DNA from 4 places in the Rhizobium sp. 05L419 genome. Region 1 is predicted to be linked to each of the others. Evidence: predicted binding sites of a transcription regulator. Region 1 holds the regulator's gene; each other region holds the start of a gene.

Region 1 (7,271 bases):
AAGCACCGGATTGACGACATACTCTTCGCAGGGAACGGCAAAGCACATGCGCAGGAAGTTCGATGCGTAGTCCAGGTCGTTCTTGGGATAAACGAAGGGCTGGCCGACATGGTACTTGAAGGCCATGGCAGCAAGCGTCGGCATCTTGGCGATCATGCGCAGGCTGGCGACCATACGCTGATGCGGATCGGTGATATCGGTCGAGTCGTGATAGAAGGCCGACAGTGCGCCGACACAGCCGCACATGACAGCCATCGGATGCGCATCGCGGCGGAAGCCGGTGAAGAAGCGCGACATCTGCTCGTGCACCATCGTGTGGTGCGTAACGCGGTAGTCGAAGTCCTTCTTCTGCGCCGCGGTCGGCAGCTCGCCGTAGAGCAGGAGGTAGCAGACTTCAAGGAAGTCGCCATGCTCGGCCAGCTGCTCGATCGGATAACCGCGATGGAGCAGGACGCCCTCGTCGCCATCGATGTAGGTAATTTTCGATTCACAAGACGCGGTCGAGGTGAAACCAGGATCGTACGTGAAGGAAGCCGTGTTTTTGTAGAGGGCGCCGATATCGATGACGTCAGGGCCGATCGTGCCGCTTTTCACGGCGAGGTCGACCGACTTGTCACCAAGTTTCAGTGTTGCGCTTCGATCCGTCATTGTGATCCTCCAAACTGGCGGGTGGCGCCATAAAAGCGCCATAGGGTTAAGCGTCGTCTGCGATAGCTATATGATCGCGCGGTTAATGCCAAGTTCTCTCGACGCCATTTTGTGCATCGCAGTATCAACTTTTAAGCAGCGCAGCGATGCCCGCCGCGCATAGCGGAAGCCGATGATTATCCTTGTCTTTTCCGCGTTCCGATTTCTCTTCGGAATTCAATCGATTATTGTTACCTGAAGCGTCGGAAGCCTGCATTCTGGTTGCGGGTAAGGGTGGCTTGCGGGTGCGGACGCATGCCGGAGTCGAAAACGATCGAAGCGGGGTCGGCAGCGTCGGAGGCGGCGCGCCCGCAAAATTTCTGCGCTCTTCCTGACGAGGACGGCCGTGCCATAAGGATACGGCCCGCGCAGACGCAATCCGCTTCTCGCTGGACGGCAAGAACCGAACGCGCCACTCGCAGATATGACGCCGCCGGGCGCAGCCTCGCGCTGGGCGAGGAACTCGATCACGGACGGTACTCCCCTGATCTCGCCGGTCTTTCTGGGAGCAGGCGCGGTCGCGTGGTTCAAGTTCGATTCCGACGTTGCTTCGACGCGGCTCGCGGCACGGTTCGTCGTTCTGCTCTTGGTCATGCTGGCGGCCGGGATCCGGCGCATGATCGTCCGGCGAGCCGCTCTGGCCGGCTTGCTGTGCGTGATCGTCGCCGGCAGCCCATCTGGAAACCCGGCGCGCGGGAACGGTGATCCTGGATTCCGTCGTGACGACCACGCTGACTGGGCGCGTCGAGCGTCGGGAAGGGAACGACAAGGGCCGATGGCGCTACATCGTGGGCGTGACCGAGACAAATGCTTCGAGGGTGAGGCGTGCGCCGACGCACGTGTCCCTGGTCGCGCACGGCTGCGCGCCGCTGGAAGTCGGTGCCTGGCTTACAAGGCGCGTCCGGCTGATGCCGCCGGCGGGGCCTGCACTTCCAGGCCTGAACGACTTGCCTTCTCCGCCCACTTCGACGGGGAGGGCGTCAATGGTTTCTCTCTACGCAGAATGAGGCAATGGAGTGGCTCTACCGGCTAAGGAGCGGCATCGGCGATCGTATCCGATCAATCCTGCCGGGCGATAGAGGTGTCTTTTGCGGCATCGCTGGTAACAGATGAACGACGCGCCATCTCTCCGGAAACGACCGAGGCGCAACGCCAGTCCGCACTCGCCCATATCGTTGAGATTTCCGGTCTGAACATGGCGCTCTCGGCCGGCATCTGATTTGTCGGGCTGCGGTCGCCGTCCGGGCTCTTCCCAGCCTTCGCGCAGGCCTATCCGGCAAAGTAGATCGCAGCATCAGGTGCGCTTCTGGCGTTGCGGCCTATTGGCTCATTTCGGGCTTTGCCGTCTCCGCCGAGCGCGCTTTCATCATGATGGCAATCAGTGATAGCGGCGGATGAGGCCGACAAGCTTGCCCTGCACCTTGACGCGGTCAGGCCCGAAGATGCGCGTTTCATAGGCGGGGTTCGCGGCTTCGAGCGCGATCGAGGCACCCTTGCGCCGAAAGCGCTTCAGTGTCGCCTCCTCGTCATCGACAAGCGCGACGACGATATCACCCGGATTTGCTGTGCTGCCGTTGCGGATGATGACAGTGTCGCCGTCGAAGATACCGGCATCGATCATGGAGTCGCCCTTGACCTCCAGCGCATAGTGTTCGCCCGAACCAAGCATGTCGGCTGGAACCACGATGTCATGGGTATTGTTCTGGATGGCTGAAATCGGAACACCTGCTGCGATGCGTCCCATGACAGGCACGGAGGCCGAATTGCCGTTATCGGCACTGGGAGCCGGCTTCGGTGCGGCGGGCGCGACCATCTGCGGCTTTCCGAGGCTGCCCTCGATGACGCTCGGCGAGAACCCACGTCGCGGTTGAAGGCTCGGATTGTACGCTTCCGGGAGCTTGATGACTTCGAGTGCGCGGGCTCGATTGGGCAGTCGGCGAATGAACCCCCGCTCTTCGAGCGCCGTAATCAGCCGGTGGATGCCCGATTTCGACGCAAGGTTCAGCGCATCCTTCATTTCATCGAAGGAAGGGGGGACACCGGACTCCTTCATTCGCTCGTGAATGAATAAAAGAAGTTCCTGTTGCTTGCGTGTGAGCATCGAAGTCAACCCCAGAGTCGTGAAACAAAGCCAGAACAGACACTATATGTTCCATATGTGTTCCGCAAGTACCTAAATTTTCGTAAAACTTGGCTCCGATTTGTCGCGTTTTTACACTTCATTCGACGTATGCCGCTGAGGCCTCTTGCATTGTCGTGCAAGCCAGCGCACATCATTCGCGAATTTCGGAAGAGGATTTGCCATGAGTGAAGCCCGTCCGCTGGACCATGTTGTCCTGCCTGTCGCCAATGTCGGCCTGGCGCGCGAACGCCTTGGCAAGCTCGGTTTCACCGTGGCGGCCGATGCGCGCCACCCGTTTGGTACAGAAAACGCCTGCATCTTCTTCGCCGACAAAACATATCTCGAGCCGCTCGCAATCGCGAGTGCGGATGCGTATGAGGCGTCGATCAAGAAGGGCAACGTCTTTACAGCGCGCGATCGCGCCTTCCGCTTCCGGTGCGGCGAGAACGGCCTCTCGGCAGTCGTCCTGGCAACGACGGATGCCGATCGCGACCACGCCCGTTTCCATGCCGACAGGATAAGCGGCGGCGAGATGCTGCAGTTTGAACGTCCGATGAAGATGCCCGATGGATCCGAGACGACCGCGGCTTTTAGGCTCGCCTTCGCCGCGGACCTTCGTGCACCCGATTTCTTTCTCTTCACCTGCCAGCGGATCAATGCACTTCCTCCAGACCGAAAGACGCTGGAAACGCATACCAACGGCGTGACCGGGATCGCCGAGATCGTGCTCGCCGCGCCGGACCCGAAGGCGTTCGGCCTGTTCCTGCGCTTTTCCTCTTCGGCGCCGTTGGTCCGGGACGAAGCGTTTGGCATTAGCCTTGCCACGCCCAATGTTCGCATCAGCATTCTTTCGCCGGATGGACTGAATGCCTATTTCGATCTCGCCGCGCCCGGCACCGATCGCGGCCTGCGCGGCGTTGCCATCGTGTTCAAGGTCGGCGATCTCGCCGTGACAGAAGCGCATTTGGCTGCTAACGGGATCACCTACACGCGCAAGAACAATCGAATTCTGGTAAAGGCAGCGTCCGGGCAGGGCGCGCTCTTTGCCTTCGAGGAGAAGTGATGAGCCAGACAAACTCCGAAGTCGCAGTTGGCGAGGGTGCCGGCGCGGTTGTATTTTCGAATAGCGGCAAACTGTCCCTGATCGCCGGCCCCTGTCAGATGGAGAGCCGCGATCATGCGTTCATGGTCGCCGGCGTACTCAAGGAACTCTGCGACAAGCTCGGCATCGGACTGGTCTACAAGTCCTCCTTCGACAAGGCAAACCGCACCTCGCTTTCAGCACAACGCGGCATCGGCTTGCAGACGGCGCTTGAAGTCTTCGCCGATCTCAAGAAGGAATACGGCTTTCCCGTTCTGACCGACATCCACACGGAAGAGCAGTGCGCCGAAGTGTCGACCGTTGTAGATATTCTGCAGATACCGGCTTTCCTCAGCCGCCAGACGGATCTTTTGGTCGCTGCCGCCAGGACCGGCCGCGCGATCAACGTCAAGAAGGGGCAGTTTCTGGCGCCCTGGGATATGAAGAACGTTCTCAACAAGCTGAATTCGACCGGCAATCCGAACATTCTGCTATGCGAGCGCGGCGCCTCCTTCGGCTACAACACGCTGGTTTCCGATATGCGTTCGCTGCCGATCATGGCGGCCATGGGCGCGCCTGTGGTTTTCGATGCGACCCATTCGGTCCAGCAGCCTGGCGGACAGGGAGGCTCCAGCGGCGGCCAGCGCGAATTCGTCGAAACGCTGGCACGCGCGGCCGTTGCCGTCGGCGTTGCAGGTGTGTTCGTCGAGACGCATGAAGATCCCGACAACGCGCCGTCGGACGGTCCGAACATGGTCTTTCTCAAGGATATGCCGCGCCTTCTCGAAAAGCTGCTGGCCTTCGATGCGATCGCCAAGAACTGACGTTCAAAAGACTGACATGATCGTGTAATAGGGCACGCACGACGATCGTCATTGAGGACGCGCAAACCGCGATTGTAATTTGCGCGTCTTCGACTAAGACGAATTTCAAACGATTTATCCACCCTCGAGCAGGAAGAGCCGATGACCGCAATTACCGATATTATCGCCCGCGAGATTCTCGACAGCCGTGGCAACCCCACCGTCGAAGTCGACGTCTATCTTGAAGATGGCAGCATGGGCCGAGCGGCGGTTCCGTCGGGCGCTTCGACAGGCGCGCACGAAGCCGTCGAAGTTCGCGACGGCGGAAAGCGCTATCTCGGCAAGGGTGTCGAAAAGGCCGTCGAGGCCGTCAACACGGAAATCTTCGACGCAATCGGCGGCATCGATGCCGAAAACCAGATCCAGATCGACAATCTGATGATCGAGCTGGACGGTACGCCGAACAAGTCCCGCCTCGGCGCAAACGCCATCCTCGGCGTTTCGCTCGCCGTCGCAAAGGCTGCAGCCGAAGCCTCCGGCCTGCCGCTCTACCGCTACGTTGGCGGCGCCAGCGCGCACCTGCTGCCGGTCCCGATGATGAACATCATCAACGGCGGCGCGCATGCCGACAACCCGATCGACTTCCAGGAGTTCATGATCCTGCCAGTCGGCGCCGATTCGATCCGCGAAGCGGTCCGCATGGGTTCGGAAGTCTTCCACGTCCTCAAGAAGGAATTGTCGGCGCAGGGCCACAACACCAATGTCGGCGACGAAGGCGGCTTCGCACCGGGCCTGAAGAGCGCGCCTGAGGCGCTCGATTTCATCATGAAGTCGATCGAGAAGGCCGGCTACAAGCCGGGCGACGACATCTCGCTTGGCCTCGACTGCGCATCGACCGAATTCTTCAAGGACGGCAAGTACGTTCTCGAAGGCGAAGGCCGGACGCTTGAGCCGGGCGCCATGGCCGAATACCTGGCAGAACTCGCAGCCAAGTACCCGATCATCTCGATCGAGGATGGCATGGCGGAAGACGACTGGGACGGCTGGAAGGCCCTGACCGATCTGGCCGGCAAGAAGGTTCAACTGGTCGGCGACGATCTTTTCGTCACCAACTCCGCGCGCCTGCGCGACGGCATCCGCATGGGCGTTGCCAACTCGATTCTCGTCAAGGTCAACCAGATCGGCTCGCTGACGGAAACGCTGGACGCCGTCAATACCGCGCACAAGGCAGCCTACACCGCCGTCATGTCGCACCGTTCGGGCGAAACCGAAGACTCGACGATCGCCGATCTCGCGGTTGCCACCAACTGCGGTCAGATCAAGACCGGCTCGCTGTCGCGCTCGGACCGCCTCGCAAAGTACAACCAGCTGATCCGCATCGAAGAGGGGCTCGGCCCGCAGGCTCGCTACGCCGGCCGTTCGATCATCCGCGGTTAATTCCGTCTGATTTCAAACATTTGGAACCCGCGCCCGTCCGGCGCGGGTTTTTTGTTGTGCGACGTTCATAGTCAACGGACGGTTAATCTCTCATCGGTAGTCTCACTCGCAAAGGTAATGCGTTTCGAGAATGCGTGTATGTGGACAAAGCACCATAAGAAGAAAAAGATCGGCCGGTTCGTCGTTCCGGCCATGGCGGTCGCCTTTCTTTCCTATTTCGGCTACCATTGCATCCATGGCGATTACGGCCTGCGCGCAACCGAAGTGTTCGAGCGCCAACGTGTCGCGCGGGAGAGGGAGCTGGCGGTTCTGAAGGGCAAGCGCGAGCATCTTGAAAATCAGGTCGCGCTGTTGAGTGATGGTTCGATGGACAAAGATATGCTGGACGAGAAAGCGCGTCTGCAGCTGAATTTCTCGCGTGCCGACGAGGTCGTCATATTCAATCATTATTCGAATTAACCAAATACAGGTTAATTGAAATAAGTGTAGATTTATCAATAATTTAACGCAGAATATGAGCCATGCATTTATGGCATTGCTGTGGCGAAATTTCTTCCCTATGGTACGCGCCACCTAAGAACCGATAAACCCATAGGGAGGGTTGAATGGCGCCGCGAAAAAACGCGACCGTTTCCAGCCGCAAAACCAGCGCGAAACCTGCACGCAAAGAATCGAACGGAGGTGCCATTGCCGACTTCGATCGCGATGAGGAGCTGAAGGCCTATCGCGAGATGCTTCTCATCCGCCGCTTCGAGGAGAAGGCGGGTCAGCTTTACGGCATGGGCTTCATCGGCGGTTTCTGTCATCTCTACATTGGCCAGGAAGCTGTCGTCGTTGGCATGCAGATGGCCCAAAAGGAAGGCGATCAGGTCATTACGGCCTATCGTGACCATGGTCATATGCTGGCCACCGGCATGAGCGCCCGTGGCGTCATGGCGGAACTTACCGGACGCATCAGCGGCTATTCCCGAGGCAAGGGCGGCTCGATGCACATGTTCTCCAAGGAGAAGCATTTCTACGGCGGTCACGGTATCGTTGGTGCCCAGGTGTCTCTCGGCACGGGTCTGGCTTTCGCCAATCGCTACCGCGGTAACGACAGCGTTTCGATTGCATATTTTGGCGACGGTGCCGCCAACCAGGG
Region 2 (7,271 bases), on a different contig from region 1:
CGTCGTAAATCGCTGAGTTGCCGTGCGGATGGAATTTACCCATCACGTCACCGGTAACACGGGCACATTTGACGTACTTCTTGTTCCAGTCGATGCCGAGCTCGGACATGCCGTAGAGGATACGCCGATGTACGGGCTTCAGGCCGTCGCGCACATCAGGAAGCGCGCGGCTGACGATGACGCTCATCGCGTAATCGAGATACGACCGCTGCATTTCCTCCATAATGGAGATGGGCTCAATGCCTGGCGGGAGCTTCCCGCCGCCGGGGGGTGTTTGCTCAGTCAAAACGGATCACGATCTCTTCTAGAATCACTTGAAGATTTATAGCGTAAAGGCTGTTGATACGCCAATTTTGGCAGGGGTTTTGAACAGGCTTTTGCAGTCAAACGAGGGCAAATCAAGCCTTTTGGAGCGGCATTCACGCTATCCGAGCAGGGCTATTTGCAAAATTGATTTCCCCGCATCACAATCGCCTGACACCGAGCCGCTATATGGGCTCATGGAGAGACGATGGCAAGCGCCGACCAACTCATCAATGCCTTCACGACGTTGCTCGTCACTATCGATCCGCCGGGTCTGGCGCCGATATTTCTCGGGCTGACCGTCGGAATGAGCCGCGGCCAGCGAAAGCAGGTCGCCATGCGCGGCACGATCATCGCTTTCATCATTCTTGCCGTTTTCGCCCTTTTCGGCGCGAGCGTCCTCGGTGTGCTCGGCATCTCGATCGGCGCCTTCCGTATCGCCGGCGGCCTACTGCTCTTCTGGATCGCGTTTGAGATGGTTTTCGAGAAGCGGCAGGACCGCAAGGAGAAGACGAGCACGACGGCAATCACCGTCGACCACATCCACAATATCTCCGTCTTTCCACTGGCAATTCCGCTGATATCCGGCCCGGGTGCAATTTCGGCGACCATCTTGATATCAGGTTCGATGCAGGGCTCGTTGGAACGGGCGCAACTGATCATCGTCATCGCCGCAAGCCTGCTGCTGCTGCTTCTCGCTCTGCTCATCGCCGACCGGGTCGACCGTTTCCTCGGCGTCACGGGCCGCGCGATCCTGACGCGGCTGCTCGGCGTCATACTGGCGGCACTTGCGACCCAGTTCGTGGTCGACGGAGTCAAGTCCGTGATGAACCTGGCTCCGGCTGGCTGACACCCCAAATCAAAACGGCGCACCCGAGGTGCGCCGTCAAAAACGTCCGGACGGATCTCGCGATCAAAACGGAATGTCGTCGTCGAGATCGCGCGAGAAGTTGCCGCCACTGCCACTGCCACTGCCACTGCCACCAGCGCTGCGGCCGGACGACTGCGACGGAGCACCATAATCGTCGCCGCCACCGAAATCGCTGCCGCCGCCACGACCACCGCCGAAGCCGGAACCCGAGCTTGCACCGCCGCCTTCGCCACGGCCATCAAGCATTGTCAGCGTGGAACCGAAGCCCTGCAGCACGACTTCCGTCGAATAGCGGTCCTGGCCCTGCTGATCCTGCCACTTGCGGGTCTGTAGCGCACCTTCGATATAGAGCTTGGCGCCCTTCTTCACATACTGCTCGACGACCTTGCAGAGGCCTTCGTTGAAGACGACGACGGTATGCCACTCTGTCTTTTCCCGGCGCTCGCCGGAATTTCGGTCGCGCCAGGTTTCAGACGTCGCAATACGCAGATTGGCGATCGGCCGGCCGTCCTGCGTACGACGAATTTCGGGGTCTGCACCCACGTTTCCGATCAAAATGACCTTGTTTACGCTACCAGCCATACTTCTCACCCTACCTGCCGCCCTGCCCGGCGGCGCTTGAAACAATCGATGCACCTTAAACCATAGAGAGCGCGCAATGGGCGCCTATGGCAGGTTCATCCACAAGGAATTTTGTTCTTTATTTGTTCTAGTTTATCCCTATGATCCTGTCAACCGAATCGAAAACCTTGCACCCATATGGACATTCAGCCTCGACTCGCCCGCCGGCATCACTAAATAAGGGGCTTGTTCCAGCACAGAAGCAGAAGACGATGAGCGAATTGAAGACGATTTCCATCCGCGGCGCGCGTGARCACAATCTAAAGGGCATCGACCTCGATCTGCCGCGCAACAAGCTGATCGTCATGACGGGGCTGTCCGGTTCGGGCAAGTCCTCGCTGGCTTTCGACACCATCTACGCGGAGGGACAACGGCGCTACGTCGAGAGTCTTTCGGCCTATGCGCGACAATTCCTGGAGATGATGCAGAAGCCCGACGTAGACCAGATCGACGGGCTGTCGCCGGCAATCTCCATCGAGCAGAAGACGACCTCGCGCAATCCGCGCTCGACGGTTGGTACCGTGACGGAAATCTACGATTACATGCGCCTGCTTTTTGCGCGCGTCGGCGTTCCCTATTCGCCGGCAACCGGCCTGCCGATCGAGAGCCAGACTGTCAGCCAGATGGTCGATCGCATTCTCGATTTTGAGGAGGGCACGCGTCTCTATATCCTGGCGCCGCTGGTTCGCGGACGTAAGGGCGAGTACAAGAAGGAACTTGCGGAGCTCATGAAAAAGGGCTTCCAGCGCGTCAAGGTGGACGGCCAGTTCTACGAAATCGCAGAGGCCCCAACGCTCGACAAGAAGTACAAGCATGACATCGACGTTGTGGTCGATCGCATCGTCGTGCGCGCTGACGTCTCGGCGCGCCTCGCCGACAGCCTTGAGACGTCCCTGAAGCTTGCCGACGGCCTCGCCGTTGCCGAGTTCGCCGACAAGCCGCTGCCGCCAGAGGAAACGGCAGCCGGCGGCTCTGCCAACAAGTCGCTCAACGAAACCCACGAGCGCGTCCTGTTCTCGGAAAAGTTCGCCTGCCCGGTCTCCGGCTTCACCATTCCGGAAATCGAGCCGCGGCTCTTCTCCTTCAACAATCCAGCCGGCGCCTGCCCGACATGCGACGGCCTTGGCGCGCAGCAGAAGATCGATGCAAACCTGATCGTGCCGGAGACAGAGCGGACACTCCGCGACGGCGCGATCGCGCCGTGGGCCAAGTCGTCGTCGCCCTATTACAATCAGACGCTCGAAGCCCTCGGCAAGCACTACGGCTTCAAGCTCGGAGCCCGCTGGAGCGATCTTTCCGAGAACGCGCGGGACGTCATCCTCAACGGCACGGACGAGAAGATCGAATTTCACTACGCCGACGGTGCGCGCTCATACACGACGCATAAGAACTTCGAGGGCATCATCACCAATCTCGAGCGCCGCTGGAAGGAGACGGACTCCGCCTGGGCGCGCGAGGAGATTGAACGCTACATGTCGGCAGCACCCTGCCCGTCCTGCAACGGCTTCCGCCTGAAGCCGGAAGCCCTTGCGGTGAAGATCAACACGCTGCATATCGGCCAGGTGACCCAGATGTCGATCCGCGTTGCCCGCGACTGGTTCGAAACGCTGCCGCAGACCTTCACGGCCAAGCAGAACGAAATCGCCGTTCGTATTCTGAAGGAAATCCGTGAACGCCTGCGCTTCCTCAACGATGTTGGCCTCGACTATCTCAGCCTCTCGCGCAATTCGGGAACTCTGTCTGGCGGCGAAAGCCAGCGTATTCGTCTCGCCTCCCAGATTGGATCGGGTCTGACCGGCGTCTTGTACGTCCTCGACGAGCCTTCGATCGGCCTGCACCAGCGGGACAATGCCCGGCTACTCGACACGTTGAAGCACCTGCGCGATATCGGCAACACGGTCATCGTTGTCGAGCATGACGAGGATGCGATCCTGACGGCGGACGATGTGGTCGACATCGGTCCGGCGGCCGGCATCCATGGCGGTCAGGTGATCGCCCATGGTACCCCGCAGGACATCATGGCAAACCCGAAGTCGCTGACCGGCAAGTATCTCTCCGGCGAACTCGGCGTTCCGGTTCCCGACGAGCGGCGCAAGCCCAAGAAGGGTAGAGAGATCAAGGTGGTCGGCGCGCGCGGCAACAACCTGAAAAATGTCACGGCGTCCATCCCGCTTGGCGTCTTCACCGCTGTTACCGGTGTTTCAGGTGGCGGCAAGTCCACTTTCCTCATCGAAACGCTCTACAAATCCGCCGCTCGTCGCGTCATGGGAGCGCGCGAAAACCCGGCCGATCACGACCGCATCGACGGGTTCGAACATATCGACAAGGTGATCGATATCGACCAGTCGCCGATCGGCCGTACGCCACGGTCCAACCCGGCAACCTATACGGGTGCCTTCACACCGATCCGCGACTGGTTCGCCGGTCTGCCGGAAGCAAAGGCGCGCGGCTACCAGCCGGGCCGTTTCTCCTTCAACGTCAAGGGCGGACGCTGCGAGGCCTGCCAGGGCGACGGCGTCATCAAGATCGAGATGCACTTCCTGCCGGATGTCTACGTCACCTGCGACGTCTGCCACGGCAAGCGCTACAACCGCGAAACGCTGGATGTGACCTTCAAGCAGAAGTCGATCGCCGACGTGCTCGACATGACGGTCGAGGAAGGCGTTGATTTCTTCGCTGCGGTTCCGGCTGTTCGTGACAAGCTGCAGGCCCTGAAGGACGTCGGTCTCGGCTACATCAAAGTCGGGCAGCAGGCGAATACCCTCTCGGGCGGCGAGGCGCAGCGCGTCAAGCTCGCCAAGGAATTGTCGAAGCGCTCGACCGGCCGTACGCTCTATATCCTGGACGAGCCGACGACCGGACTGCATTTCCATGACGTGGCCAAGCTGCTGGAAATGCTTCAGGAACTCGTCAACCAGGGCAACTCCGTGGTGGTGATCGAGCATAACCTCGAAGTCATCAAGACCGCCGACTGGATCCTCGACTTCGGTCCGGAAGGTGGCGACGGCGGTGGCGAAATCGTCGCGGTCGGCACGCCGGAGGCGATCGTCAGGGAGACGCGTTCCTACACCGGCCAGTTCCTCAAAGAGCTGTTGGAACGGCGTCCGGTGAGGAAAGCCGTCGCGGCGGCGGAATGAACCTGAGGCCTGAGTGAGCTGGCCAAGGTGGAAGCGCTGACTAATCGGAGGAGGAACTCAATGACAAAATCCGGCAACATTCGAGTCGGTATCGGCGGCTGGACCTTCGAGCCGTGGCGGGATCATTTCTACCCCGGCGATTTGAAGCAGAAAGATGAACTGCATTATGCGAGCCGCCAGCTAAAGGTCATCGAGATCAACGGGACCTACTACAGTTCGCAGAAGCCGGAGACCTTCGCAAAATGGGCCGCCGACGTGCCGGAAGGGTTCATTTTCTCGCTGAAGGCCAGCCGCTTCGTAACCAACCGGCGGGTGCTGGCGGAAGCCGGCGAATCGATGGAGCGCTTTCTGACGCAGGGGTTGACGGAGCTCGGGCATCATCTTGGTCCGATCCTTTGGCAATTCGCGCCGACCAAGAAATTCGATCCGGATGATTTCGAGGCCTTTCTGAAGCTGTTGCCGCACAAACAGGACAGCCTTCCTCTGAAGCACGTGGTCGAAGTACGCCACGACTCCTTCAAGGTCCCGGAGTTCGTGGCCCTGCTTGCTAAATATGGCGTGGCGCCGGTCTGCGCCGAGCATTTCGATTATCCGATGATTGCCGACGTCACCGCGGATTTCGTCTACGCGCGGCTGCAAAAGGGCTCTGACGACATCAGGTCATGCTATCCGCCTAGCGACCTTGCGGCCTGGGCGAAGCGTCTTGAAACCTGGGCCGAGGGCAAGGTGCCCAGCGACCTGCCTTTGATCGACGAACCACGAGAGGTGAGCGAGCAGCCTCGCGATGTCTTTGCCTTCATGATTCACGAAGGAAAAATCAACGCACCGTTCGGCGCGATCGCCTTGCAGGAAGAGGTCTCCGCGGCGTCTGCGTCAGGGCGGTAAAACGCACGATACAAGGTCTTGCGCCGTCAGACCTTTGCCCGCGCGCATCCCGGCTTCGCCATGCAGATAGACACCGGCTGCCGCAGCCTCGAAGGCCGGAATTCCCTGCGCTATCAGCGCTCCGATAATGCCGGCAAGCACGTCGCCGGATCCGGCTGTTGCAAGCCAGATCGGCGCGTTGGTATTGATCAGCGCGCGCCCGTCCGGCGAAGCGATGACGGTATCGGCTCCCTTGTAGACGATCGCGGCGTTGGCGCGGCGTGCGGCCGCCTGCGCCTTGTCGACCTTACCCATCGTCTCGTCGTCGGCAATATCGGGAAAGAGACGGCGGAATTCGCCTTCATGCGGCGTCAGGACAAGCCGGGTCTCCCCTTTCGCGAAGAGGGCGAACAATTCCGCCGGATCGTCGCGAAACGATGAGATCCCATCGGCATCTAGAACAAGGTGACGCTGTCGAAGCGCCGCGACAAAACTGCGTGCCTTTGCACCCGCTCCAAAGCCCGGTCCAAGAACGAAGGTCTGCAGCCGTTCGTCCTTCAGCCAGCCGAGGAGGTCGGCATCGCTGTCGACCACATGCATCATGACCGCAGTCAGATGGGCCGCATTTTCTGCCACCGCCTCGTTCGACGAGGCGATCGTCACAAGACCAGCCCCCGCCTTCAGGCCGGCCATTGCCGACATTCGCGCGGCTCCGGTCTTGGTGGCATCTCCAGAAAACACCACCAAATGGCCGCGCTTGTACTTGTGCGTTTGCTGATCCGGCGACTGCAACACCTGCGCCCAGTGAACCGGCCCGTTCTCGGCGATCCCTCCTCTTGCTTCGGAGCGGACGATCCGCTCCGGTATGCCGATATCGAACACCTCCACGCTGCCGCAAAGCTCCCGGCCCGGCAACAGCAGGTGGCCGGGTTTGCGCGTCATGAAGGTAATGGTCCGTTCGGCCTGAAAAGCAGCACCCAGAACCCTCCCCGTCCGTCCGTCGATGCCGGAGGGCAGATCCACGGCAAGCACCGGTATGCCAGCCCCGGCAGCGCGCGCGGCGAGGTGAGCGACCGCTTGCGGCACGTCGCGCGTCAGGCCGGCCCCGAACAAGGCGTCGATCACCACGTCTCCGGCCTCCGGGCGATAATCCTCGATAGGCAGGCTCGGTAACATCAGGAGCGCGCGCGCATGCGCTGCGTCTCCTTTGAGCGTCGCAGGATCGCCCAGATGGAAGACGTCAACGCGCACGCCACTCTCGGCCAGGCAGCGCGCCGCCACATAGCCGTCCCCACCATTGTTGCCCGGACCGCAGAATACGACCACGCGGACAGCGCCGGGATGGTGGAGAAGAAGCGTGGCCGCCACGCTCGACCCGGCACGCTGCATGAGCGCAAAACTGCCGATGCCGGATGCAGCTGCAGCCGCATCGACGGCAGCCATTTCAGCTGGCGAAAGAAGGAGGGCGGAAAGGC
Region 3 (7,271 bases), on a different contig from region 1:
TAGGCCGAAACCGAAATCTCGAACTCGCCCATCTCGCGCAGTCCCGCAACGAGCTCCGCCGCGTTGGCATAACCACCAGGATGCGGCTGATAAGGCGCGCCAACGCCACCGGGGGCATCGCCCCGCAGCGCGACGAAATGCTTGACGCCGACATTGCGGAATGTGTCGATGACGCTGTGAGTTTCTTCCTTCGTCGCTCCGACGCAGGTCAGATGCGACGCGGTGGCAAGCGGCGTTCCTGCCAGGAACCGCGACACGGTCGCCAGCGTCGGCGCCTTCGTGGTGCCGCCGGCCCCATAGGTCACAGACACGAAGTCCGGATCCCAGTCCTGCAGCTCGCTGACCGTGTTCCACAGCTGGCCTTCCATCTCTTCCGACTTCGGCGGAAAGAACTCGAAGGAAATGCCGATCCTGCGGCGCGCGTCGCTGTTTGAAGCCATGTCACTCTCTCCCGGCAAATGTAGGTACGGCGCTTTCGCTCTCGACAGAGGCCATCAGACGCCTTGGGTCCCGTGCGAGCCAGATGGTGACCGTAAGTCCCTGCCCGCCCTGGTGACCCGGATGAAGATCGACGACCTGCTCGACATCGAGCCCGGCCTTGCGCAGCCAATCGGACATCGACTGGTGAGAAAAGCCGAGGCGCACGTGTGCGTGCTCGTCACGAAGGTATTCCAGCGCGTGTGGCGCCAGATCGATGATGACCAGCCGCCCGCCGGGGCGCAGCATGCGCGCCGCCTCGCCGATCGCGATATCAGGCTGATCGAAGAAATGCAGGACCTGGTGGATCGTCACCAGATCGAAATCCTGTGCCTCGAAAGGCAGGTTCAGGATGTCGGCGTGGCGGACTGAGGCCTTGGTAATGGCCGACTTGTCCAGATTGGCCCGTGCCACACTCAGCATGTCACGGCTGGCGTCAACGCCGATTGCACGGCGGTAGAGGCCGGAAAGCAGCTCAAGGATACGACCCGTCCCCGTGCCTAGGTCCAGAAGCGAATCGATCGGCTGGCTGCCGAGCAGCCGAATGACGGCCGCGTCGACTTCCTCGTCTGCAGCATGCAGGCGGCGAAGCTCGTCCCACTCAGCCGCATTGCGACTGAAATAGTCCTGCGCCCGCTCGGCGCGTTGGCGCTTGACCGCAGCGAGACGCTCGCCGTCACGCAGGATCACAGGATCGCTCTCGGAGGCATGCGTCAAAAGACTTCTGACAAAGGCCACCGCCTTGCCGTCCTGTCTTAACCGGAAGTAGGCCCAAGCCCCTTCCTGATAGCGATCGATCAGCTCCGCTTCTCCGAGCAGCTTGAGATGGCGGGAAATGCGAGGCTGGGATTGCCCAAGAATTTCTGTAAGATCGGTGACCGTCACGTCGCCGGCGGCAAGCAACGCGAGCAGACGCAGGCGCGTCGGCTCACCGGCTGCCCGCAGCACGTCCACCAACGCATCCAAACCAAGCCTGACGGGCTCACCCATATCCGATCCAATCAACATATAAAGATATCTTTATGTGAATTAGCCAGCTCTTGCAAGCAACAATTCCATCCAATCACGAACTTCGCTGCGCAATTAGCGACATGGCGCCGCGATAAAAAAAGCCGCCGGGTGACCCAGCGGCTTTACCAATTGCATGCGAAACGCCAGAAATCAGCGAGTTAGGCGCTTGTAGGCCTGGCTGCCTGGGTTGAGGGCGTCCGCACCGAGGCGGCGGACCTTGTCCTGCTCGTAGTCCTCGAAATTGCCCTCGAACCATTCCACATGGCCATCGCCTTCGAAGGCGAGGATGTGTGTCGCCAGACGGTCGAGGAACATGCGATCGTGGCTGATGATGATCGCGCAGCCCGCAAAGTTTTCGAGTGCCGTCTCCAGCGCGCCGAGCGTTTCCGTATCAAGGTCGTTGGTCGGTTCGTCAAGCAGCAGCACGTTGCCACCGGCTTTCAGCATCTTCGCCAGATGCACGCGGTTACGCTGACCACCGGAGAGATTGCCGACCTTCTGCTGCTGATCGCCACCCTTGAAGTTGAAGGCGCCGCAATAGGCACGAGAGTTCATATCGAACTTGCCGAGCTTGATGACTTCGGCGCCACCTGAGATTTCCTCCCAGACCGTCTTGCTGCCATCGAGCGCGTCGCGGCTCTGGTCGACATAACCGAGATGCACGGTGTCGCCGATGCGCACCGAACCGCTGTCCGGTTTTTCCTGGCCGGTGATCATCTTGAACAGCGTCGTCTTGCCGGCGCCGTTCGGCCCGATGATGCCGACGATACCGCCCGGCGGCAGCTTGATCGACAGGTCGTTGATCAGCGTGCGGCCCTCAAAACCCTTGGAGATAGCTTCCATCTCGATGACCACCTGGCCGAGACGCTCGCTGACCGGGATGATGATCTGCGCGTCGCCGGGACGCTGCTTCTCGGCGGCATCCACAAGCTGCTCGTAGGACTTGATACGCGCCTTCGACTTGGCCTGACGGGCCTTCGGGCTGGACGCGATCCATTCCTGTTCGCGCGAGATTGCCTTCTGACGGCCGGCTTCTTCGCGGTTTTCCTGCAGCATGCGCTTGGCCTTCGCCTGCAGATATGCGGAGTAGTTGCCTTCGTAAGGAATGCCGCGGCCGCGGTCGAGCTCGAGGATCCAGCCGGTCACGTTGTCGAGGAAGTAGCGATCGTGGGTGATCATCATCACGGCGCCGGGATAGGCACGCAGATGCTTTTCGAGCCACAAGATGGTCTCGGCGTCCAGGTGGTTGGTCGGTTCGTCGAGCAGCAGCAGATCTGGCTGCGACAGCAGCAGGCGGCAGAGCGCGATACGACGGCGCTCACCACCCGACAGCGTCGTGACGTCGGCCTCGCGCGGCGGGCAACGCAGCGCTTCCATCGCCATTTCGACCTGCTGCTCAAGGTCCCAGAGATTCTGGCTGTCGATGATGTCCTGAAGCTTGGCGCCCTCTTCCGCGGTTTCATCGGAATAGTTCATCATCAGCTCGTTGTAACGCTCGAGCACTGCCGTCTTGTCGGCAACGCCGACCATGACGTTTTCGAAAGCTGTCTTTTCAGGATCGAGATGCGGCTCCTGCTCCAGGTAGCCGACCGTCGCACCTTCAGCGAGCCAGGCTTCGCCGGTGAATTCCTTGTCCTGGCCGGCAATGATGCGCAGCACGGTCGACTTACCGGCGCCGTTCGGTCCGAGGATGCCGATCTTGGCATCCGGATAGAAAGACAGGTTGACGTTTTCCAGGATTTTCTTGGCGCCGTAGGACTTGTTGAGCCCCGACATATGGTAGATGAACTGACGTGCCATTGATGAAGTGCTCCGCGGGGGGGATTTTAAGTTTGCCGCTATGTAGGCGAATTGGCGCCCGGGAGCAACGCGCAGCGCCAAAAAACAAGACGCTTTCTGATACCTTCAATGGAATTCCACTCGGAAGGCGCTGGCGATTTCAGCTTTGAATGGTCGATCCGGAAAAGCGGGAGGGCAGTCGTCCTGGCGATCGTATGCTCTGAAGACCGGCCGTCGTCGTCGCCTGCAAGGGGCCATGGAGCGAGCCTTCTCTCGATCGGATCGAGGAGAACAGCCATCGTGCCTCGGCATCAAAATCCGGCCGCGTCAACGATCCCTTCATTGCAGCCGAACGATGTCCGACCGGCGCCTTGTATGAGGTCGCCAAGGCTGGCCCCATCGTCGGTTGTCGCCTCCTCCGAAAGCCCGATCGTCAATTCGCTGATGACGCGGTTTTGACCGGCGCGGCGGCAGCTCATCTTTATGCGGTCTCCGGCCCCCGCGCCAAAGCTCGTGTCGAAAGCCGTCTTGATCTCCTGCGACGTCACCGTCTTGCCGATCCTGGACGCGAAGAGATCGCGAACCGCAGAATCGTTCAATTCGCCCACCAGCCGAATCGCCGTGGAGAAATAATCATCGGCACTCATAGTGGTGCAGGTACCATGCTTGAGCCATTCGTGCCGCTCAAGTCCCGATTGCGTGCCTGGCATTGCCTTGTCGAGTGCGACCTTGGAGGCATCCGAGAGCGTCACGGCGGGCAGTTCGTTCCAGCTTCCGCCCTTGTCGGCCGCGCGCAGGTCGTCAGACACGCCGCAATAGTTCTCTCGCAGCGGCCAGAGACCGTGCAGTGAAAAATTGGTCGCGTCGAACCGCTCCTCCGTCTGGCTCGCGCACTCCGCCTTGCGATGATTGGTTTGGCAAAATGCCGGCTGCCAGCTCGCCGCAAGGATGAAACGCGTCCGTCCACCACCTGCCTCAGCACCGGCAGAACCGGCGGTGGCAACGACGATGATAACCACGGCCAAACGCAAGAACAGACTTCTCATCCTCACTCCACCTCACGGCTGCCAAAGAACAATGCATGAACAAATAAACACGCCAGACGTGTTTTCGCAAGCCGCAAGAACAGGGTGCTGAAATTCCCTCGGCACAAACATAAGGGCCTGTTGCATTTGGCAGCTGTTCTGGTCTTCTCGCGCGACGGAGGAAACAATGTTTGCAGAAACACAGCGCCTCGCGACGCCGGGGGCCAGGCTTGCCTTTCACCATCAGCCGGCCATCGGGCAAGCAAACGGGATCATTCTCGTCTGCCACGGGTTGGCCGAGCATTCGAAGCGCTATGCAGCCTTCGCGCAAAGCATGGCAGCCCGTGGCTATCACGTCTACGCCCACGACCATCGCGGCCACGGCGAGACAACGGCGCCAGACGCGCCGATCGGTCGCTTTGCGCGCCGCGAAGGTGCCCGGCGCGTGATTGATGACGTAGCAGCGTTTCGGGATCACGTCGCAGGACGGCATCGGGGGCTGCCGGTCGTGCTCTTCGGTCATTCGATGGGCGGCCTGATCGCGCTCAATGCGGCGGTCGCCTATCCCGACAAATTCGACGCGATCGCAGTCTGGAACTCCAACTTCAACCCTGGCATCGCCGGCCGCGTCGCGCAGGCGATCCTGCTTGCCGAGCGCGCCTTGAAAGGCTCGGACGTACCAAGCGGCATACTGCCGAAGCTGACCTTCGGCACGTGGGGCCAGTCGATCAGCGGCAGGCGCACGGACTTCGACTGGTTGTCTCATGATCCCGCTGAAGTGGACAAGTACATCTCCGACCCGCTGTGCGGCTTTGACGCTTCCGTGTCCCTGTGGCTCGACCTGTTCGAATTGACCTACCGCGCGCCGCAGAAGCATCATTTGGCACGGCTTTCCGTGCAAACACCCATCCATCTGGTCGGCGGTGGCGAGGATCCGGCAACGGAGGGAGGAAAAGCGATCGTCTGGCTTTCAAACCATTTGAAAGCCGCCGGTTTCTCTCGTATCACCACGCAGATATATCGGGACATGCGCCACGAGACTCTAAATGAAGTCGGCGCCGAGGCCGCCATTTCGGCATTCGCCGATTGGTGTGATGAAGCGCTCGCGACGTCCTGAAAGAAGGACGCACAATGAACAACGGCAGCTCCACCCTCCCCGCATCCGCCTCCTCGGAGGTCATGATGGGGCTCATGCTGATGTCCATCTCGGTTCTCGTGTCACCGATCATCGACATCTTCTCGAAGCTCGCCATCGCCACCATCCCGTCGGCAGAGATTACCGCCGCACGATTTGCGGTGCAGGCGCTCTGCATGCTGCCTATCGTGCTGTGGCGGAAGAACCTGGTCGATACGACGTGGAGGCAGAGCTTCTTTCACGCGATCCGCGGCGCCATCATCACCATCTCGATGATCTCCTTCGTCACCACCTTGAAGTACATGGCGGTTGCCGATGCCATTGCGATCTTCTTCGTCGAACCGATCATCCTCACCATCCTCAGCAGCATCTTCCTCAAGGAGGCGATCGGCTGGCGACGCTATACCGCCTGCGGTGTTGGCTTCTTCGGCGCGATCCTCATCATTCAGCCAAGCTTCGAAGAAGTGGGTTACATCGCCCTTCTGCCGGTCGTCAGCGCGGTCTGCATAGCAATCTCGGCGATGATGAACCGCGCGCTCGCCCAGCGCGAAGACCCGTGGGTGATGCAGTTTCACATGGGCTTGTGGGGTCTCCTCATCTGCATCGTCCTTCTGTATTTCGGCCACGGGACCGGCTCTGAGATCTTCGATCCTGTCATGCCGGATGGCCGCGCCTTTCTCTATCTGATCGGCGTCGGCATCACCGCGGCGATCGCCGGGATCCTTGGTGTCTATGCCTACCGATCGGCCCCTGCCTCGACGCTGGCTCCGCTGCAATATTTCGAGATCGTCTCGGCGACCATCTTCGCCTGGCTGGTGTTCGGAGACTTTCCGGATGCGCTCAAGTGGATCGGCATCCTCATCATCATGGGATCCGGCTTTTACATTATCTGGCGCGAGCGCCGCTTTGCATCGAAACCGGTATCCGATACATCTCAATCGACACGCGCACCCTGATCTGATCGCGGGAGGAACATGACGGACACCCAGCTTAGGAAGCCGCCGCTTCACGGCATCCGCGTCATCGAACTCGCCCGCGTGCTCGCCGGCCCGTGGGCCGGCCAGATGCTGGCCGATCTCGGCGCTGATGTTATCAAGGTCGAAAATCCCGACGGCGGCGACGATACCCGCCAGTGGGGACCGCCATTCGTTGAAAGCACAGACGGCGAAAACCTATCTGCTGCCTACTATCACTCGGCCAATCGTGGCAAGCGATCCATCACGGCAGACCTGAAGAGCGAGGAAGGCCAGACGCTGGTACGCCGCCTCGCTGCGAGCGCCGATGTCCTCATCGAGAACTTCAAGCTGGGCGGGCTGGCAAAATACGGCCTCGACTACGCGAGCCTGAAGAAGATCAATCCGAAACTCGTCTATTGCTCGATCACCGGCTTTGGCCAGACGGGGCCCTATGCCAGCCTCGCCGGCTATGACTACATTGTCCAGGGCATGTCGGGTTTCATGTCGATCACCGGCGAGCCGGAAGGGCAGCCGATGAAGGCAGGCGTTGCCATCGCCGACATCTTCACCGGTATCTACGCGGTTTCGGCGATAGAGGCCGCCCTCATCCACGCATTGAAAACCGGCGAAGGGCAATTGGTCGATATGGCGTTGCTCGACGTGCAATCTGCCGTTCTCGCCAACCAGAACATGAACTACCTGATCTCCGGCAGTCCGCCGACGAGGCTCGGAAACGCCCATCCGAATATCTCGCCTTACGAGGTCGTGCCGACGGCCGACGGCTATCTCATTCTGGCGATCGGCAACGACGGTCAGTTCGGTCGGCTGTGCTCCATCCTCGGCCTTGGCGCCACGCCCGACGACGAGCGCTTCTCGACCAACCGGGCC
Region 4 (7,271 bases), 190 kb from region 1:
GGTTCTCGGCTTTTACCTCACCGCCCACCCGCTCGATTCCTACAACGGCGTCCTTCAAAAGATGCGGGTGCAAACCTTTGCCGACTTCTCGGCAGCCGTGAAGCAGGGCGCAAGCAACGCGCGCCTGGCCGGAACCGTTATTTCCAAGCAGGAGCGTAAGACCCGCACCGGCAACAAGATGGGGATTATCGTTTTTTCCGATTCTTCAGGCCAGTTCGAAGCCGTGCTCTTCTCCGAAATGCTGAACCAGTATCGCGACATGCTCGAATCCGGAAAATCCTTTGTAATTACCGCAACCGGCGAGGAGCGACCGGAAGGCATCGGGCTCAGGATCCAGACGATCCAGTCTCTGGAAGAGAAGTCGTTGCAGATGCAGAAGGCGCTGCGTGTCTATGTCCGCGATTCCGGACCTTTGCGTGCGGTTGCAGCTCACCTCAACGCCAAAGGGGACGGCCTCGTTTCCTTCATCGTCATCAAGGAAGAAGGCAAGCGGGAGGTCGAGGTCGAACTGCCGCAGAAGTACCGCATCACGCCGGAGATCGCCGCCGCCCTTCGCGCCGCACCCGGCGTCATCGACGTGGAGCTCGTTTGACGCTCAGCTATGGGTGACGGTGATGAAGTCAGTGCCGGACCCTGTCTCGTGCCCGAGGCCGGTGTCGGAGATGGTCATTGTCGATCCAGGCGTCAGCATGGCGTCTATCTTGCGCCGCGTCTCGTCGGGAATGTTGATCCGGCTCAAGGCATTTGAAATCGGCGTGCCGCTGACGATCGAGCTTTCAAGTTTGCTGATGCCCAATCGCCTCATCGTCTGGCTGGAAAGCGTGTTTGCAAGCGTGGCGCCCAGCCAGTCCGCGGTACCATTTTCCAGGTCGACGCTGTGTGCAGTCAGGAAATGCGTACCGAGTGCCAGGCGCGGATCGGCGATCGTAATCGGGGCCTCGAAGACCGGCTTGAATCCCTGGCGGACCATGATCACGCCGTTCGCTGGCTCACCCTTGCCTGCCGCAGCGTAGACGGCGCGCAGCAGCGCGTCGCTCATCAGTGACTTGTCGGCCCCGGGTTCAAGCGGATGCTGCGCCTTGAAGTCGCTGATCGCCTGGAGCGAAGCCGGCCCGAGCAGCCCGTCCGGATCGCCGACGGAAAAGCCGAGTTCGTTGAGATAGGTCTGCAGATCGATGATCGCTTCGCGCTGCGTGCGGCGCGTGATGAGAATGCGAATAGGCTCGGCGCTGATGGGCGCCACGACAGGCTGCACCTGGGCTCTCGGAATGGCGACTTCGTTCATCGCCACCTGGACCGGCAATTGTCCGATGGCCGGCCGAAGCACGGCGTCGGAAAGCAGCGGCGGGGGCTCCGGCATTTCAGGATGGAAAAGCATCGGATGCTCGATCGGCCTTGGCGTCGTCTCCGCATCGGTAATGATGACCGGGACACCCATTTCGGTCATCCTGTAGAGCTGCTTCGCAAATGCGCCCGGCATGCGCACGCATCCGTGCGAGGCTGGATAGTGCGGAACGGAATTTGACTCGTGGAGGGCGATGCCTGACCACGTCAGTCGCTGCATGAACGGCATCGGCGCTGCCGAATAAAGGTTGGATTCATGGTATTTCTGCTTCTCGATCACCGAGAATATGCCGCTGGGAGTCCCGTGGCCGGGCTTACCCGTCGAAACCTTCGACGTCGCGATGACGTCGCCACCCTCATAGACGGCAAGCGACTGCTTATCCTTCGACACGAAGATCTGCAGTGTGCGTGCGTCCGCGGCGAGCGCGGGGTGCACGAGTGCGGTGGCTGACAGCAAGCCGAGGCCGAAGACAAGACGCGAGAACATTCCAACCAACCAATACGCAATACCTGAGGGCAAGCGTAGTCGGGGAAGCTTAAGGAAAACTTGAAATAGCCGGCGGTGATGCGGCCTCACATATTAGTGATCGCGCTTGCCGCCGAAGGTATAACCCGTCTCGACCGTACCTTTGCCGAACTTGTCGCGCAGCTTGTCCATTGCCGCCTCGACGGCGGCACGACGCCCCTGGTCCACATCGACGAGATCGGGCGGATCTGCCCGCGCCGGATCGCAGAGATCGGTGACGCCGATACCGATCAGGCGAAACTTCGTGCCGTCTGTTTGCTTCTCCAGAAGATCGATGCCGGTGCGGAAGATCCGGTCGGCGAGCTGGGTCGGGTCCTCCAGTTTCCTGTTGCGCGTTCGCGACTTGAAGTCGGCCGTCTTCATCTTGAGGACAACAGTATGGCCGGCGATGCCGTTCTTCTTCAGTCGCCAGGAGACTTTCTCGGAAAGGCTGCGCAGGATCGGCACGAGGTCCGCGTGGCGGGAAATATCGTCGAAGAATGTCGTTTCGGCAGACACGCTCTTTGCCGGATCGTTGAGGTGAACCTCTCGGTCATCCATGCCGCGTGAAAGCCGCGCAAGCCGTTGTCCCATGCTGCCATAGCGGCGCATCAGGTCATTTGCCTCCATGGTCTGTAGCTGGCCGATGGTGCGGATACCGTCGGCCTCGAGTGTCGCCGCGAGCGCCTTGCCCACGCCCCAGATCGTCGTGACGGGCCGCGGCGCGAGAAAGGAGACGGCTTCCTCGCGGCCGATGACGGAAAATCCGCGCGGCTTCTGCAGGTCGGAGGCGACCTTCGCAAGGAATTTGCAATAGGAAAGCCCGACTGAAACGCTGATGCCGATCTCCTGCTCCACACGGCGCGCGAATTTCGCGAGCGTTCTGGCCGGTGGATCATGGTGCAGTCGCTCGGTACCGCCGAGTTCCAAGAAGGCTTCGTCGATCGAAAGTGGCTGCACGAGCGGCGTCAGCTCCTGCATCATGGTGCGCACCTCGCGCCCGACCCTGACGTACTTCTCCATGTCCGGCCGAATGACGATCGCCTGTGGGCAGGCCTCCAATGCCTTGAACATCGGCATGGCAGAGCGAACGCCATGGATGCGGGCGATGTAGCAGGCGGTAGAGACAACACCACGCTTGCCCCCACCGATGATCACCGGCTTGTCGGCAAGATCGGGGTTGTCGCGCTTCTCGACCGCGGCATAAAAGGCGTCGCAGTCGATATGTGCCAGCGTCAGTTCGTAGAGTTCCTTGTGCCGGGCGAGGCGAGGGCTGCCGCAGGCCGTACAGCGACGCGTTTCCGCCTTCTGCTCGGCAAGGCAGTCGCGACAGAAGCCGGGTGTCTTGGCGGGCGCAGGTGTCATAAGCGAGAACAAAGGTTGAACGCCGCGACATTACGCTCTAAGCTTTTGAGTCTCAAGGGCGCGCTTGAGGTTTTGCGGTGCATATCCGCGGGGTCGCTGAAGCGGCCGTCTACGCGACCGAGCTGACGTCCTTCGGCGTCGCCGTCGCAAAATACTGGCGCAAAATCTCGCCCGTATGGTCCCAGTCGGTCGCAGCTAGAATCGTTCCGATCGGCGGGGGCGCGAAGGGCTTGAAATCCGCATTGGCCATCATCGTGACGAGTAGACATTCCGGCACATGATCAGCCACAGAAAGGAGATTGCGTTGGATATCGTCCACAAACGCGACAGGCAGGTCTCGGCGATCGTGCAGCTTGGCGACGATCGGCCCCTTGGGCTCTTCGGATGCGATCATGTCGAAGGAGAGGTCGAACTGGTCGAGAAGCTTTCGCCGGACGCCGTGGTGGCGGGGCGGCATCGCAGTCAGAAAAACGACGTCGGCGTCGGCGGAAAGCGCATTCAACGTTTCGACCGCTCTTTCCGCTGGCCTCTGCCAGAGATGCTGGTTCGCGAAGAAGGCGTCTTCGAAAGCATAGACCTGCTCCTTGTCCATTTCGCTGCCGTCGAGCAAGGAAACGATATTGCCGTGAAGCCGAAACGATCGGGGAAGGAGATCGTAGCTGTGCGACCGCAGAAATGCTGTGAAGGGCGAAAGAAACTCCAGAACGACCTCGTCGATGTCGCAAACGACGAGCGGTCGGTCGCCGAGGCTGACTTGGTGGGGATCGGTGACAACGTCCAAACTCAATACTCCCCTGATCCAAGTCCGGGCGGCGAAAAATGCAGCCACGCGGCATTGAGCGCTTCGGGCGCTGTGCCCGTCGCCTCGCAAAAGGCCACGGCTGTCGGTTCGTGGTTCATAAGAAAGTCCATCATCCCGGATAGGAAGCCCGGATCATCGATTGCGTGGCGCACTTGCGCGGGCTCTACGCCTGTTAATGCGAGGAAACGGCCGAACAAATCAGGCTCGCTGGCAAGCCAGGCGAGAACCGAGATGGCGGTTTCTTGCGGATCGTTTGCGAGTTGCTTGGAGTTCTTGAAGTTGCTCTGCATTTCTTGCGGGAAATTACCTATTTTTCAACCAAATACCGATAGCGTCGGGCTATCGGTTTCATGGGTCCGTGCGGTTGCATGTCTTTCTTGTGCGGCTGAACGGTTTCCAGAACGGACGTAGGACAGCATATCATGCCCAAACAGGTAATGATTGTAGAGGATAACGAGCTCAACATGAAGCTCTTTCGCGACCTCATCGAGGCGTCCGGCTACACGACGATTCAGACGCGCAATGGCATGGAGGCGTTGGATCTCGCGCGCAAGCATCGCCCGGATCTGATCCTCATGGACATCCAATTGCCGGAGGTATCAGGGCTCGAGGTCACCAAATGGCTGAAGGAAGACGATGAGCTGCATGTCATCCCGGTGATCGCGGTGACGGCTTTTGCGATGAAGGGCGATGAAGAGCGGATCCGGCAGGGTGGCTGTGAAGCGTACGTGTCAAAGCCGATATCCGTTCCCAAATTCATTGAGACGATCAAGACGTACCTAGGCGATGCCTGATAGATCGGAAAGAAGCCTATGACTGCGCGAATCCTGGTCGTTGATGATATTCCGGCGAACGTGAAGCTGCTCGAGGCTCGGCTGATTGCCGAATATTTCGACGTGATAACGGCAGCCGATGGTTATCAGGCGCTGGCGATTTGCGATCGAAATCAAGTCGATCTCGTTTTGCTCGACGTCATGATGCCGGGCATGGATGGATTTGAGGTGTGCGAGCGGCTGAAGTCGAGCCCGAAAACCTCGCATATTCCTGTCGTCATGGTGACGGCGCTTGACCAGCCAGCCGACCGCGTGCGCGGCCTGAAGGCCGGAGCTGACGATTTTCTGACGAAGCCGGTCAACGATCTTCAATTGATAGCCCGCGTCAAGAGCCTGCTTCGCCTCAAGACGTTGAGCGACGAGCTGCGCATACGTGCGCAGACCGCCCAGACGATGGGGATCGATGGACTCTTGCGTGTCGATGGGCAGGGCGAGGAAAGCGGTCAGGTGATGCTGGTCGACGGCCGCGCCAACTCACAGGAACGCATCATAAAGACGTTGAAGCCGATCGCCGATGTCTTTGCGATCTCGGATGCGCAGGCGGCGATCTTTGAGGCGTCGGAGAACCCCTTCGATCTTGTGATCGTCAATGCCAATCTTGAAGACTATGACCCCCTGCGTTTGTGCTCGCAGTTGCGGTCGCTGGAGCGTACTCGCTTTTTGCCTATCCTGATCATTACCGAACAGGGTGACGACGAAATGGTCGTGCGAGCGCTCGATCTTGGGGTGAACGACTATATCGTGAGGCCGGTCGATCCTAATGAGCTCGTGGCGCGCAGCCTCACCCAAATGCGTCGGAAGCACTACAACGATCGCTTGCGCGCCAGCGTACAGCAAACCATCGAACTGGCTGTGACCGATCCGCTGACAGGCCTCAGCAACCGACGCTATCTCGATAACCATATCAATACGCTCTTCAGTCGCGCGATGGCCCGCGGGCGTCCGCTCTCGGTGCTCATCGCGGATATTGATCGCTTCAAACAGATCAATGATACCTACGGTCACGATGCCGGCGATGACATCCTCAGGGAGTTCGCAAACCGCGTGCGTTCGACCGTCCGCGGTGCCGATCTTGCCTGCCGGTATGGCGGCGAAGAATTCGTCGTTGTCATGCCGGACACGTCGCCGGAGGTTGCCGCAACCGTCGCAGAGCGGCTGCGCGCCGTGATCGAGACCTCACCCTTCATGGTGAAGTCGTCCGGGCAGGAGCTCAGCGTTACCGCATCTTTCGGGATTTCCTCGCGCACGCCGTCCATCGTGACGCCTGGACATCTGATGAAGCAGGCTGATCTCGCGCTTTACGAGGCAAAGAACGCAGGACGCAATCGCGTGGTCGCTGCCGCCTGATGCGAGTTTGCAGTCGAGGCTCCTAAGTCATCCACAGAAACGTGACGGATATTCCGCTTAGACCTGCACTGTCAGTGTTTGAAATACAGCCAAGTACGGCTCGAAGAGATGCCAGGACCAAGTCTCTTGGAAGGTGTCCCTCAAAGCACAGCGCGCCGCCAGGTTAACAAAAATATGAGCCAAATTCGCCTATTCTGGTAGCTTTCCTCAATCCGGATGATCGTCGAGCTTGAGCAGAAGCGGGATGGGGGTAATACTATTGGGCTATATTTCGTGTTCATTTGTCGCCGCGACGGGTATTCTCGCCCCGAAAGATGATTAGATGAGAGCAATAGCGTCTCAAACTTGGACTTTTAACCATAAAATCAACCTCGGAATTCTAACCATTAAGAATTTGTTGATTTTCTTTCATTTTCGCGCAAATTATCGGCTCATAAGAGAAACACGCTACCGTCGGGTGGCGCAAAGATACCCCATGATGCTCAGGTCCGCCGCATCTCCTGGGTCGTGGGGTCGGTCGGCTGGCATGCAACACTAGCGGTTCCTCGTGCCGCGTTGCTTGTCGGTCGACCCCCTTTCGTGAAAACGCCGTCCTACCCGTCGAACGGGCAGGACGGCGTTTCTGTTTGCGTTTCTGCACCCACTTGGCGGACAGCCGGAAAACAAAAAGGCGCGCAGCCGTGTGGCGCGCGCCTTTCGAAAAACCTAAGAGATCAAGCGATTACTTGATCTTGGTTTCCTTGAACTCGACATGCTTCTTAGCAACCGGGTCGTACTTGGTCTTCGTCATCTTGTCCGTCATCGTACGGCTGTTCTTCGTCGTGACGTAGAAGAAACCGGTGTCGGCTGTCGACAGCAGCTTGATCTTGATTGTTGTAGCCTTGGCCATGGTCGTCCTGCCTTTAATAAAATGAAAGCCGTGGAAGGCCGGATAGGCTCCACGGCAAATTCTGGCGCGAAACTACGAATCTAGCCCGAAAAGTCAAGCCCGCTTTCGGATGAAAAGCAGTCTTATGGCGGAAAGCACGGCATAAAGGCCGAAGAAGCCGGCGATAGCCCAGGGAAAGCCGTTGTT

Evidence for each region. The regulator LexA, encoded in region 1, represses DNA repair genes until DNA is damaged. The targets are predictions, from matches to a motif close to TGTTCNNNNTGTGTTCNG.
Region 2: uvrA (excinuclease ABC subunit UvrA) is a predicted target of LexA. The motif match lies at 1,869-1,886, and genes of this name have one in related genera.
Region 3: AC1DMK_RS05055 (ribonuclease T2 family protein) is a predicted target of LexA. The motif match lies at 4,338-4,355, and genes of this name have one in related genera.
Region 4: AC1DMK_RS01880 (DNA polymerase IV) is a predicted target of LexA. The motif match lies at 3,219-3,236, and genes of this name have one in related genera.

Annotation. Positions count from the first base shown of each region.
Region 1 covers NZ_JBFTOF010000001.1:159,490-166,760, reverse strand. Annotated here, with positions in the region: gene gltA (citrate synthase) at 1-648, opposite strand, end outside; gene AC1DMK_RS00855 (ComEC/Rec2 family competence protein) at 1,769-1,906, shown strand; gene lexA (transcriptional repressor LexA) at 2,066-2,788, opposite strand; gene AC1DMK_RS00845 (VOC family protein) at 2,991-3,872, shown strand; gene kdsA (3-deoxy-8-phosphooctulonate synthase) at 3,869-4,714, shown strand; gene eno (phosphopyruvate hydratase) at 4,856-6,130, shown strand; gene AC1DMK_RS00830 (FtsB family cell division protein) at 6,269-6,589, shown strand; gene pdhA (pyruvate dehydrogenase (acetyl-transferring) E1 component subunit alpha) at 6,736-7,271, shown strand, end outside.
Region 2 covers NZ_JBFTOF010000002.1:162,311-169,581, forward strand. Annotated here, with positions in the region: gene gyrA (DNA gyrase subunit A) at 1-286, opposite strand, end outside; gene AC1DMK_RS03145 (MarC family protein) at 512-1,153, shown strand; gene AC1DMK_RS03150 (single-stranded DNA-binding protein) at 1,217-1,756, opposite strand; gene uvrA (excinuclease ABC subunit UvrA) at 2,008-4,932, shown strand; gene AC1DMK_RS03160 (DUF72 domain-containing protein) at 4,993-5,817, shown strand; gene AC1DMK_RS03165 (NAD(P)H-hydrate dehydratase) at 5,806-7,271, opposite strand, start outside.
Region 3 covers NZ_JBFTOF010000003.1:206,186-213,456, forward strand. Annotated here, with positions in the region: gene metF (methylenetetrahydrofolate reductase [NAD(P)H]) at 1-440, opposite strand, end outside; gene AC1DMK_RS05045 (metalloregulator ArsR/SmtB family transcription factor) at 442-1,467, opposite strand; gene ettA (energy-dependent translational throttle protein EttA) at 1,639-3,288, opposite strand; gene AC1DMK_RS05055 (ribonuclease T2 family protein) at 3,579-4,313, opposite strand; gene AC1DMK_RS05060 (alpha/beta hydrolase) at 4,480-5,409, shown strand; gene AC1DMK_RS05065 (DMT family transporter) at 5,424-6,383, shown strand; gene caiB (succinate--glutarate CoA-transferase) at 6,402-7,271, shown strand, end outside.
Region 4 covers NZ_JBFTOF010000001.1:354,241-361,511, reverse strand. Annotated here, with positions in the region: gene dnaE (DNA polymerase III subunit alpha) at 1-592, shown strand, start outside; gene AC1DMK_RS01885 (L,D-transpeptidase family protein) at 596-1,831, opposite strand; gene AC1DMK_RS01880 (DNA polymerase IV) at 1,925-3,214, opposite strand; gene AC1DMK_RS01875 (hypothetical protein) at 3,324-3,995, opposite strand; gene AC1DMK_RS01870 (DUF3572 domain-containing protein) at 3,998-4,306, opposite strand; gene AC1DMK_RS01865 (response regulator) at 4,439-4,810, shown strand; gene AC1DMK_RS01860 (PleD family two-component system response regulator) at 4,829-6,196, shown strand; gene rpmG (50S ribosomal protein L33) at 6,918-7,085, opposite strand; gene AC1DMK_RS01850 (MFS transporter) at 7,179-7,271, opposite strand, start outside.